Bremerella sp. P1: one gene and its partners. The main gene of each other region encodes a partner of the protein of the gene in region 2 in a complex. Links are inferred from orthologs where the notes say so. Each region holds a gene or a part of one and is shown on either strand. Other genes may lie near its edges.

Evidence for each region.
Region 1: the proteins of PSR63_RS00245 (region 2) and nuoH are in contact, whole or in part, in a crystal structure (PDB 6Y11), measured with the Thermus thermophilus proteins. The link is inferred for Bremerella sp. P1 from one-to-one orthologs. Residues at the interface, in WP_096411117.1 of Thermus thermophilus: Arg16, Glu17, Gly18, Leu24, Leu27, Val28, Trp30, Gly31, Arg32, Asn34, Ser35, Trp37, Thr54, Asp55, Ala56, Asp59, Ala61, Arg62, Phe63, Gly64, Glu66, Val67, Phe68, Arg69, Ala70, Ser71, Arg73, Gln74, Ala75, Asp76; in WP_096411122.1 of Thermus thermophilus: Arg36, Val44, Arg45, Met46, Gly47, Pro48, Asn49, Arg50, Val51, Leu57, Gln58, Ala61, Asp62, Ile64, Lys65, Ile67, Phe68, Lys69, Glu70, Ile72, Val74, Glu223, Ala224, Glu225, His233, Thr234, Glu235, Tyr236, Ser237, Trp241.
Region 3: the proteins of PSR63_RS00245 (region 2) and PSR63_RS15020 are in contact, whole or in part, in a cryo-EM structure (PDB 6KHJ), measured with the Thermosynechococcus vestitus proteins. The link is inferred for Bremerella sp. P1 from one-to-one orthologs. Residues at the interface, in WP_011056552.1 of Thermosynechococcus vestitus: Leu46, Met47, Tyr48, Thr50, Ala51, Cys52, Phe54, Ile55, Glu56, Ala58, Ala59, Ile61, Gly62, Ser63, Arg64, Phe65, Asn76, Pro78, Thr89, Thr91, Lys93, Met94, Ala97, Leu101, Met123, Phe124, Ser126, Asp127, Ser128, Tyr129; in WP_011057128.1 of Thermosynechococcus vestitus: Pro17, His18, His19, Pro20, Ser21, Met22, Val25, Arg27, Met29, Thr31, Ile38, Asp39, Cys40, Glu41, Pro42, Val43, Ile44, Gly45, Tyr46, Leu47, His48, Arg49, Gly50, Met51, Lys53, Ile54, Asn57, Arg58, Pro65, Tyr66.

What each region holds. Positions count from the first base shown.
Region 1 is NZ_CP118164.1:3,567,922-3,570,921, reverse strand. It holds nuoH (NADH-quinone oxidoreductase subunit NuoH), read right to left. Parts: upstream 2,116-3,000; coding sequence 886-2,115; downstream 1-885. Other genes in the region: PSR63_RS15020 (NADH-quinone oxidoreductase subunit D), read right to left, coding at 2,251-3,000; PSR63_RS15030 (NADH-quinone oxidoreductase subunit J family protein), read right to left, coding at 167-889; nuoK (NADH-quinone oxidoreductase subunit NuoK), read right to left, coding at 1-170. UniProt on the Escherichia coli protein: NDH-1 shuttles electrons from NADH, via FMN and iron-sulfur (Fe-S) centers, to quinones in the respiratory chain. The immediate electron acceptor for the enzyme in this species is believed to be ubiquinone.
Region 2 is NZ_CP118164.1:61,283-66,169, reverse strand. Bases 807-3,741 are described here. They hold PSR63_RS00245 (NADH-quinone oxidoreductase subunit B), read left to right. Parts: upstream 807-1,941; coding sequence 1,942-2,541; downstream 2,542-3,741. Other genes in these bases: sufB (Fe-S cluster assembly protein SufB), read left to right, coding at 3,543-3,741; sufC (Fe-S cluster assembly ATPase SufC), read left to right, coding at 2,604-3,422; PSR63_RS00250 (helix-turn-helix transcriptional regulator), read left to right, coding at 1,260-1,940; PSR63_RS00255 (alanine/glycine:cation symporter family protein), read right to left, coding at 807-968. Also shown: more of PSR63_RS00255, read right to left, coding at 1-806; more of sufB, read left to right, coding at 3,742-4,887. UniProt on the Escherichia coli protein: NDH-1 shuttles electrons from NADH, via FMN and iron-sulfur (Fe-S) centers, to quinones in the respiratory chain. The immediate electron acceptor for the enzyme in this species is ubiquinone.
Region 3 is NZ_CP118164.1:3,566,650-3,569,568, reverse strand. It holds PSR63_RS15020 (NADH-quinone oxidoreductase subunit D), read right to left. Parts: upstream 2,104-2,919; coding sequence 898-2,103; downstream 1-897. Other genes in the region: PSR63_RS15010 (NADH-quinone oxidoreductase subunit A), read right to left, coding at 2,679-2,919; PSR63_RS15015 (NADH-quinone oxidoreductase subunit C), read right to left, coding at 2,123-2,653; nuoH (NADH-quinone oxidoreductase subunit NuoH), read right to left, coding at 1-762.

The DNA.
Region 1 (3,000 bases), 3.5 Mb from region 2 along the record:
CTCGCAAAGCCCACGAAGTTGACGATCGCTCCGTTGAGCACCAGTTCAATGCCCATCAAAATGCCCAAGGCATTCCGCTTGGTGGCCATACACACGATGCCGGTGACGAACAGAAATGCTCCGACCGCCAGGTAGTGCGATAATCCGATCGGTTCGCTCAGAAAGCTCATAGGTGGTCGCCTCCGTGATGATGCCGTTTCGCTCTGGCCAAGTACGCTGCCCCGACCAACACCACCAACAAATGCACCGAAATGATTTCAAAGGGAAGCAGGTAACCCGCCAATCCGGTTTCTTCACTTTCAATCTTGTCCGCCCGCACGCCGACCAGGGCCAAACCAATCTCTCCGGTTCGCTGCGGCATTCCTTCGCTGGCCTTCGCTGCCAACAGTTCCAGTTTGCGCCGCTGCTCTGGGGTAATCTCTTCTCCGCGATCTTGCTGACTCTTAAGCTCCTCTGCGAAAGCCAGCAACTGCTTATCGGCGACGGACTGATAATCTGAGCTTTGCCACTGTGGAATCAGAAAAACCAGTTGCACTAAAACGGCCAACAAGGTCCCGCCAACGAGCAAGCCCAGGATCCAGTCGCCTGCTTGGGTCCGCATTGTGATGAACGCCTTTTGCGCGGTGAGCATCACGCCGAATATCAACAGCACGACCGTTCCGCCCACGTAGATCATCAACTGCATAGCGCCGACGAAATAGGCTCCCGCGAGAAACAGCAAACCGCTGGTTGCCGCCAGGCTGACAATCAACGCGAATGCCATACGCACGATGTTGTTCGTCATCGCCACGATTACGGCAAATCCGCAAGCACACAACGAAATGACATAGAACATCACCGTGTGCCAGTTGATCGCCACTTCACTGGTCGCTGCGAGAAGGGGAGTCATTCAACGTCTCCTTCCTCGTCGGTGGAAGCCGAAAGCGACTCAAGGAGTGCATCGGCTTGCTTCTCGCCGGTTTTAAACCAGCCTTCGCGAACCAGTGACCGCTCTTGAGCCGGTAATAGATCGTTGAAGAAAGGAACGCCCAGTGCAGTCCAGAACATCACGCCCAATAAGCAGACGGCCGCGATCGGAACGCAGTACTTCAGACACATCGTGATCACCTGATCGACACGCAGGCGAGGAAACGTCCAACGCACCCACATCATGGCAATCACGCCGATAGATGCTTTTAATAAAAGGCAGAGAACACCAAACATATTGGCGATCGAGCTAAACCACCAGCAATTGCCGAGGTAGTCAGGGAACCAATCCATCAAGGCACTGAAGATGGGAATCGGGCCGTTCCACCCACCGAAGAACAGGATGGCGGCCAAAGCCGAAACCAGGATCATCGAGCCATACTCGGCCATGAAGAACAGGCTCCACCGCATACCGGAATACTCGGTGAGAAAACCGGCAACGAGTTCACTTTCAGCTTCGGCCAAGTCAAACGGGGCTCGATTCACGCTCGCAACGGCACAGGTGAAGTAAACCCAGAAGACGACGAAGATGAAAGGATCGTGGAAGATGAGCCAATTGGTAAACAAGCCACGCTGCTGATCACCGATGGCCACCAGGTCCATTGTTCCACAGATCATCAAGGGAACGATCACACAGATTCCCAGCGGCACTTCATAACTAACGACCTGGGCTGCCTGTCGCATGGCACCAAACAGTGACCACTTCGAACCGGATGAATAGCCTGCCAAGATCACGCCGAAGACTTCTAAGCCTAGAACAGCGATCAGGAAAAACAGGCCAATATTCAGATGCAAAGCCACCCAGCCGGAAGCGAAGGGGAGGGCCATGAACGCAGAAAAACTGGCAGCGAACGCCACGTAGGGAGCGAGCTTGAAGAGGATGGGATCAGCATCCTTCGGCATCAAGTCTTCCTTTGAGAGAAGCTTGATCCCGTCGGCCAGCGATTGAAGCCACCCAAATGCTCCGCCAGTGCGAGTTGGTCCCAGGCGATCTTGAATACGGCCAGAGACTTTTCGTTCAGCCCAGATGAATACGAACGCACCAAGAGCGATCACATTGACCAGCAAGAAAGCTTGAATCAGCGCGGCGACCGTGTACCCCAGGAATTCCCATCCTGCAGGAAACCAACCTGCGAAGAACTCTCCCACGTGCGCGCTTTCCTTGTGCGTAAAAAATCGGGGCAAAACACTGTCTTTTCCCGGTTCCTCATGATACCGGTCCAGGCCCCCGGCGAAAACTACTTAGCCGTCAATCTCGAACTTTCTCAGCGAGTCGCCGGCGAATCAGCGATCGATTTCCCCCATGACAATATCTAGCGATCCAACAATTGCCGGGATGTCGGCGATCAACCCGCCACGACAAAGCTCTTCCACCACGGAAAGATTACTGAAACAGCTGCTGCGAGCCCTGGCTCGGCGAGGAATCGAGTCGCCACCGTCGGAGACAACATAAAAACCCATCTGCCCCCGAGGACATTCCGTCTCGAGATAGGCCTCGCCTTGGGGCAATTTGGTCGCCAGCTTGATGGGCGTACCCCAGTCGCCGCTCGCCTTACGATAAAAGTCCATTCCCTGCCGGATCAGTTTGATAGCTTGAATCACCTCAAGCATCCGCACGTAGAAACGGTGCCAACAATCACCCAGCACGGCCTCATCTGGAACCGTCGGATAAACCTGGTCTTTGGGATAGCTGCCACTTTTCTCGACGATCACCTCGAATTCGTATCCCTCATACATCGATGTGTAGCGAGGCTCACCATCCCGACGCAGGTCGTGATCGACGCCGGAACCTCGTAGCACAGGCCCCGAGCAACCGTACGCAATTGCCATATCGGCCGACATGATTCCAATGCCTGTGGTTCGCTTGATGAAGATGGCATTGGTGGTCAGCAGCGTGTGATAGTCAGGAATCTGGGGCTCGAATTGATCCAGAAACTGGCTGCACTTATCAATCCAATCCGACGGCAAGTCCGCCGTCACGCCTCCTGGCGTGATATAGCTATAGGTAAGCCGCGCTCCGCAGACCCATTCCAA
Region 2 (4,887 bases):
ACCGTCGCGGAAAGGGCCGACGCAAGCGCTTGAAAGTGAGTAACTTCGCCCGGCTCGTCCGGGTTGTCGTACGTTCCGCGGACGATGCTGACCGCGTGGCCAAATCCCCAGAAGTTGACGAACGCGAAGAAGAGGGTGAAGAAGACCGCACCACCGGAAAGCCATAGCACCACGATCGGAGCCCCGCCGACGTACTCGGTAAACAGGTAAGGAGTATCTTCCGGATTGCCACCGCTGAGAGCCAACTTCCCTTCGTGGGCGCGCTGTTGGATCTGCTCAGGGGTCAGCCAGGTCGATTCGTCTTCATTGAGCGAGTTGCGCAGCTTGGTGACCGGCTGGAAGGTGATCTTGTCCCCTTCCTTGATCCGCACGTACTTGGTTGAGTTGTTGATGATGTACAGAACGTAATCGACCGGCTGTTCTTTCTCTTTGCCGGCGGCGTCGGTGCGATTCAGAACGCCGATGCGATAGATTCGGTCGGAGCTTGGCGAGGTGGCGATCTTGCCCAGGTCGGCCCACTCTTGGATCTTTTCTTGGTTGATCTCGTCCGGCAGATCGGCTGGCTTGCGGACCTTGCTGTTCTCGGCGATGACGAAGGGGCCGTCGGTGCCGCGATCGCGAACGTAGTAGACGACGTCGTCCATCTGAGCGTACTGCCGCTCGGTCGAGAAGACGCGGTAGAAAAGCGTTTGAGCCATCTTACCGACCATCCACTCAAACGGCTTATCGAAGTACTGAAACGCCGTCCAGGGTTCGGTGTCGGTCAGGTTCACCGCCGCTGGGTAGCTATCGTCTGAGGAGGCTTTCGGCGCTTCTGCCGGCTGATCCTGATCCTTTGGAGCGGCTTCTTCCGCGACCGGCTCTTCCGGCGGATTATCCTGGCCGTAAGTTGCCACAGGAAAGAGCGAAAGAGCGACGAGCGTGAGCAGCGCCACATGCCAAGGCGTGGAGAGTCGACTTGCGATCATGCAATATTCCCAAACTGCCAACCTTCCTGATTCGACATGGGGCCCGCCGGATGAATGAAGGTTGTTCTAGTAGTCGTTCCGAATTGGATGAGCTGGGGCGATTAGGGGGCAGTAGTTGCCGTAATTTCTAACCTGTATCGTGGCAAGGGTTTACGTCAACGGTTGTCAGGGGGTCGCGATTTAACGAATATATACTTGTCAAAAATGCGATAATCCCTAACATTAGGGTACTGACACAACTTAGCGATACGGCTAGCAGATTGCCAGTCGTCCGAGAGCGATTTTAAGCGAATGAGCATCAATTCCGCGCAAAATGACACACGCTGGGCCAACGAGGTCTTCCCGACCGACTTGGTCGTGCTTGATCTATTGCGGAAGACTCCGTCGCTGACCACCGCCGAAATGGCCGTCGCGATGGAAGTCACGGCGACTGCTGTTCGTCAACGCTTAAATCGTTTGATGGGACAAGGTTACGTCGAACGAATTGCTGCCAAAGCAGGCCGCGGCCGACCGACCCACAAGTATCGCCTGACCACCAAAGGTGAGCGGAAAACGGGTGCCAACTACGCCGACCTGGCGATGGCCCTCTGGGACGAGATTCGTTCCATCGAAGATCCCGACGTGAAGCAAGGGCTCATTTCGCGACTCGCCAAGCGACTGGTCGGGATGTACGCCAGCCAGATTCACGGCGAAGACGCCCACGAGCGGATTCACGACCTGATGGCTTTGTTCATCGGTCGCCAGATTCCGCTGGAATACGACGAAGACACCGAGGGCAAGTCGGTCCTTAACGTACTGGCCTGTCCTTACCCCGATTTGGCCGAGCAGGATCGAGCGGTGTGTGCCCTCGAGAAAGCGATGTTCGCCGAGTTGGTGGGACAGAACATGAAGCTGAGCCATTGCCGGCTCGATGGCGAAGGTTGTTGCACCTACGAGTTGACGCAAATCAACTCGGAAACTGAAAGCGTGTAGCATGACCAAGCCATGGATTGAAGGTCGCTTCGAAGAGAACGTCATCACGACGACCATCGAACAGGCCATCAATTGGGGACAACAGGCAAGCATTTGGCCCATGACGTTTGGGTTGGCTTGTTGTGCGATCGAAATGATGGCCGTTGGGGCGAGTCGTTACGACATTGACCGCTTCGGTGCCGGAGCGTTTCGAGCTTCCCCGCGCCAAGCAGACTTGATGATTGTGGCGGGTACCGTCACGTACAAAATGGCCAGCCGAGTTCGGCGGCTATACAACATGATGCCCGATCCGAAGTACGTCATTGCCATGGGCGCTTGCACCGTGGGTGGTGGTCCTTACTTCAAGTATGGGTATCACGTGGTCAAAGGAGTTGACCTGGTTGTGCCCGTGGACGTTTACGTTCCCGGATGTCCTCCACGGCCGGAGGCACTGTTGGAAGGGTTGATGCGAATTCAGGATAAGATCCGCGGACATCGCATTAATAAGAAGGACGGGGTTCGCGTCGATGACGAGTTGCCCGTGCCACACCATTCCGGTTATGTCGAAGCGGCAGGATCGGAAAACCCGCTGACCCAACATCAAAAACATACTGGTAAATAACTTCCATGACGCCTCCCCCGGCGTTACCTCCGTTGAGACTCGAAAAGAGCGAATAGTCACGAATGACCGACGTATTGAAGATTGAGAATTTACACGTTTCGGTAGAAGAGAAACCGATCCTCAATGGCGTGAACCTGGAACTGAAGCGTGGTGAAACGCATGCTCTGATGGGCCCGAACGGTTCCGGTAAGAGCACGCTCGGTTTCGCCATTATGGGGCATCCCAAGTACGAAGTGACCGAAGGTCGCATTCTGCTGAACGATGTCGACGTCACTGAATTGGAAGCCGACGAACGTGCCCGACTTGGCTTGTTCATGGCCTTCCAGCGTCCGATCGCCATCCCTGGCGTTCGCCTGGCGGACTTCCTGCGTCATGCGACGACCAACGTCCGGAATCCAGAGCGTAAGGAAGGGGAAGACCTCATCCCGATGCGTGAGTTCCGTCGCGAAATCAAAGAGAAGATGAACCAGCTTCAGATGGACACCGAGTTCGCTCGTCGTTACGTCAACGATGGCTTCTCGGGCGGTGAAATGAAGCGGGCTGAAATCCTTCAGCTGGCCATGCTGCAGCCGAAGTTCGCCATCCTGGACGAGACCGATAGTGGTCTGGACGCCGACGCCGTGCGTTTGGCCAGCCAGAGTATCGCTCAGATCGGTGGCGAAGAGATGGGCCTGTTGATCATCACTCACCATGACAAGTTGCTCGAACACAACCCACCCTCGCATGCCCACGTGATGCTCGGTGGACGTATCGTCGAAAGTGGCGGCGTCGAACTGGCTCACGAACTGCATTCCAGCGGTTACGATCGCGTTCGCAAGGCATATCCGGAAGCGGCTGCCATGGAACGTGCGATGCAAGAAGAGGAAGAGCAAGCGGTTTAATCACGGATCATTTAGTCACTGGGCGAACGACTCGCCTTCGCCGCCTGAACTGCGACCAGGCACAACACGCGAAGCACCCCATCAATCGCCTTCGACGATATTCAATAGTTTGGAGAGACTATGGCCACCGATATTACTGACACCGGCGTAGAAAGCCCGATCGGTGAAATCAACAAGTACGATTTCCGCACGACCAGCAAGGGTGTCTTCAAGGCCAAGAAGGGATTGAATGCCGAGATCGTTAACCAGATCTCGGACATCAAGGAAGAACCGGATTGGATGCGGAAGTTCCGTTTGGACTCGCTGGAGATCTTCAACTCCAAGCCGATGCCCAAATGGGGCGGCGACATCAATCTCGACTTCCAGGACATCTACTACTACCTCAAGCCGACCGAGAAGCAAGGCAAGACGTGGGACGATGTGCCGGCCGAGATCAAGGAAACGTTTGAAAAGCTGGGCATTCCCGAAGCCGAACGTCAATACCTGGCTGGCGTGAAAGCTCAGTTCGAGAGCGAAGTGGTGTATGGCTCGCTGCAGGAAGACCTCGCCCAGAAGGGTGTTATCTTCACCGATACCGACACGGCCCTGCGGGAACACCCAGAGCTGCTGAAGGAGTACTTCGGTACGGTCATTCCGCCGCACGACAACAAGTTCGCTGCCCTTAACTCGGCCGTTTGGTCCGGTGGTTCGTTCATCTACGTTCCTCCTGGCGTCGAAATCGAATTCCCTCTGCAAACCTACTTCCGTATCAACGAAGAGAGCATGGGGCAGTTCGAGCGTACGCTGATCATCGTCGATGAAGGGGCGAAGATTCACTACGTCGAAGGTTGCACCGCTCCGATGTACTCGTCGGAAAGTCTGCACTCGGCCGTGGTGGAAGTGATTGCCAAGAAGGGTTCGCGTTGCCGTTACAGCACGATCCAGAACTGGGCGAACAATATCTACAACCTGGTGACCAAGCGAGCATTGGCATACGCCGACGCGACCATGGAATGGGTTGACGGTAACCTGGGTAGTCACCTGACGATGAAGTACCCGGCTGTTTACCTGATGGAACCAGGTGCTCGTGGCGAGATCCTTTCGATCGCATTCGCCGGTAAGCACCAGCACCAGGATACCGGTGCGAAGCTGGTTCACTGTGCTCCAAACACGTCCGGACAGATCATCTCTAAGAGTATCTCGAAGGATGGCGGTCGCGGTAGCTATCGCGGACTGGTTCGCGTCGAGGAAGGTGCTCATAACACCAAGTGCAGCGTTGTGTGCGATGCATTAATCCTCGATCCCGAAAGCCAGACCGACACCTATCCGTACATCGAAATCATGGAACCCGATGTCGCCATCGGTCACGAAGCGAGCGTCTCGCGCATTGGTGAAGAGCAACTCTTCTACCTGATGAGCCGCGGCCTGACCGAAGCGGAAGCGAGCACGATGATCGTCAATGGTTTCATCGAGCCGCTGGTGAAGG
Region 3 (2,919 bases), 3.5 Mb from region 2 along the record:
CATGAAGAACAGGCTCCACCGCATACCGGAATACTCGGTGAGAAAACCGGCAACGAGTTCACTTTCAGCTTCGGCCAAGTCAAACGGGGCTCGATTCACGCTCGCAACGGCACAGGTGAAGTAAACCCAGAAGACGACGAAGATGAAAGGATCGTGGAAGATGAGCCAATTGGTAAACAAGCCACGCTGCTGATCACCGATGGCCACCAGGTCCATTGTTCCACAGATCATCAAGGGAACGATCACACAGATTCCCAGCGGCACTTCATAACTAACGACCTGGGCTGCCTGTCGCATGGCACCAAACAGTGACCACTTCGAACCGGATGAATAGCCTGCCAAGATCACGCCGAAGACTTCTAAGCCTAGAACAGCGATCAGGAAAAACAGGCCAATATTCAGATGCAAAGCCACCCAGCCGGAAGCGAAGGGGAGGGCCATGAACGCAGAAAAACTGGCAGCGAACGCCACGTAGGGAGCGAGCTTGAAGAGGATGGGATCAGCATCCTTCGGCATCAAGTCTTCCTTTGAGAGAAGCTTGATCCCGTCGGCCAGCGATTGAAGCCACCCAAATGCTCCGCCAGTGCGAGTTGGTCCCAGGCGATCTTGAATACGGCCAGAGACTTTTCGTTCAGCCCAGATGAATACGAACGCACCAAGAGCGATCACATTGACCAGCAAGAAAGCTTGAATCAGCGCGGCGACCGTGTACCCCAGGAATTCCCATCCTGCAGGAAACCAACCTGCGAAGAACTCTCCCACGTGCGCGCTTTCCTTGTGCGTAAAAAATCGGGGCAAAACACTGTCTTTTCCCGGTTCCTCATGATACCGGTCCAGGCCCCCGGCGAAAACTACTTAGCCGTCAATCTCGAACTTTCTCAGCGAGTCGCCGGCGAATCAGCGATCGATTTCCCCCATGACAATATCTAGCGATCCAACAATTGCCGGGATGTCGGCGATCAACCCGCCACGACAAAGCTCTTCCACCACGGAAAGATTACTGAAACAGCTGCTGCGAGCCCTGGCTCGGCGAGGAATCGAGTCGCCACCGTCGGAGACAACATAAAAACCCATCTGCCCCCGAGGACATTCCGTCTCGAGATAGGCCTCGCCTTGGGGCAATTTGGTCGCCAGCTTGATGGGCGTACCCCAGTCGCCGCTCGCCTTACGATAAAAGTCCATTCCCTGCCGGATCAGTTTGATAGCTTGAATCACCTCAAGCATCCGCACGTAGAAACGGTGCCAACAATCACCCAGCACGGCCTCATCTGGAACCGTCGGATAAACCTGGTCTTTGGGATAGCTGCCACTTTTCTCGACGATCACCTCGAATTCGTATCCCTCATACATCGATGTGTAGCGAGGCTCACCATCCCGACGCAGGTCGTGATCGACGCCGGAACCTCGTAGCACAGGCCCCGAGCAACCGTACGCAATTGCCATATCGGCCGACATGATTCCAATGCCTGTGGTTCGCTTGATGAAGATGGCATTGGTGGTCAGCAGCGTGTGATAGTCAGGAATCTGGGGCTCGAATTGATCCAGAAACTGGCTGCACTTATCAATCCAATCCGACGGCAAGTCCGCCGTCACGCCTCCTGGCGTGATATAGCTATAGGTAAGCCGCGCTCCGCAGACCCATTCCAACAGATCGAGAATCTTCTCTCGTTCGCGAAACGCATAGAGAAACGGACTAAACGTTCCAAGGTCTAATCCGTACGTCCCCATGCCTACCAAGTGACTAGCAATCCGGTTCAGTTCCGCGATCATCACGCGCGTGTGCCGAACTTTCTCAGGCAAGTCGTAGTTCAGCAGTTTCTCAACTGCCAGCGACCAACCGAGATTCATGTTCATACCGGCCAGGTAATCCATCCGATCGGTATAGGGAACAAATTGCCGCGGCGTGAGATTCTCGCCGATCTTCTCGGCACATCGGTGCAAGTACCCGATGTGTGGTACGGCTTCCGAAACAACCTCGCCATCGGTTCGCAACACGAGCCGCAGAACACCGTGGGTGCTCGGATGCTGCGGCCCCATGTTCACCAACATCTCGTCAGTGCGAACATCGAGTTCAATGATTTCGGAATGATTCGCGTTGGACATTCAACGGGCTTTCAACGAACTAGCGTCCACGGATTCCGTGATACTCGAGCGGCATTTCGTAGTCTTTGCGGAGAGGATGTCCGACCCAATCTTCCGGGCACAAGATCCTCCTCAGATTGTGATGCCCGACAAACAGCACGCCGGACAGGTCGTAAGCCTCGCGCTCGTGCCAATCGGCAGTTCTCCAAATGCTGGCAACCGAAGGGAGTTCCGGAATATTGCCTTCGACGTCATCCTTCCACCTTGGAAGCATCACTTTGATAACGCCGGTCGTCTTATGGCGAATACTGGAAACGTGATAAACGACTTCTAGGTGAGGTTGCCACTTTGCCTTGGCAGCTTTCTTCGGGTCTGTCTCACAATAGTCGACCACGCAAATCGAATTCAGGTAGTCGAACGCGATCGCAGGCTCCTCCTTGAGGTAACGGCACACTTCTACCAACCCAGCAGGTGAGACTTCGATCCAAGGATCGACATTTTCAAGATTCGCACCAGAAATCTTCTCTCCGAAACGCTGCTTGAGTTTCTCGATGAAGGTTTCGTCGATCATGCTTGCGTACTACTTTCCGGAACTATCACGGCGTTGTTGCCACTTGAGTCGAGTCTCGCCAGCTTGATTTAGATTTGGTGCGCGTGTGCGCATGCCCAGCCATCGATCGCACCCAATCGAGATCACCACGTTTCCAAACGTACGCAAACCCAACCATGAGGACTGCGAAAAAGACCATGATGTCCGCTACGCAGGTCCAAACTAATTTCGACGCGGCAGACTGGGCCTCGGCGTTACTTTGGGCAACGTCCTTCGATGCTAACAGC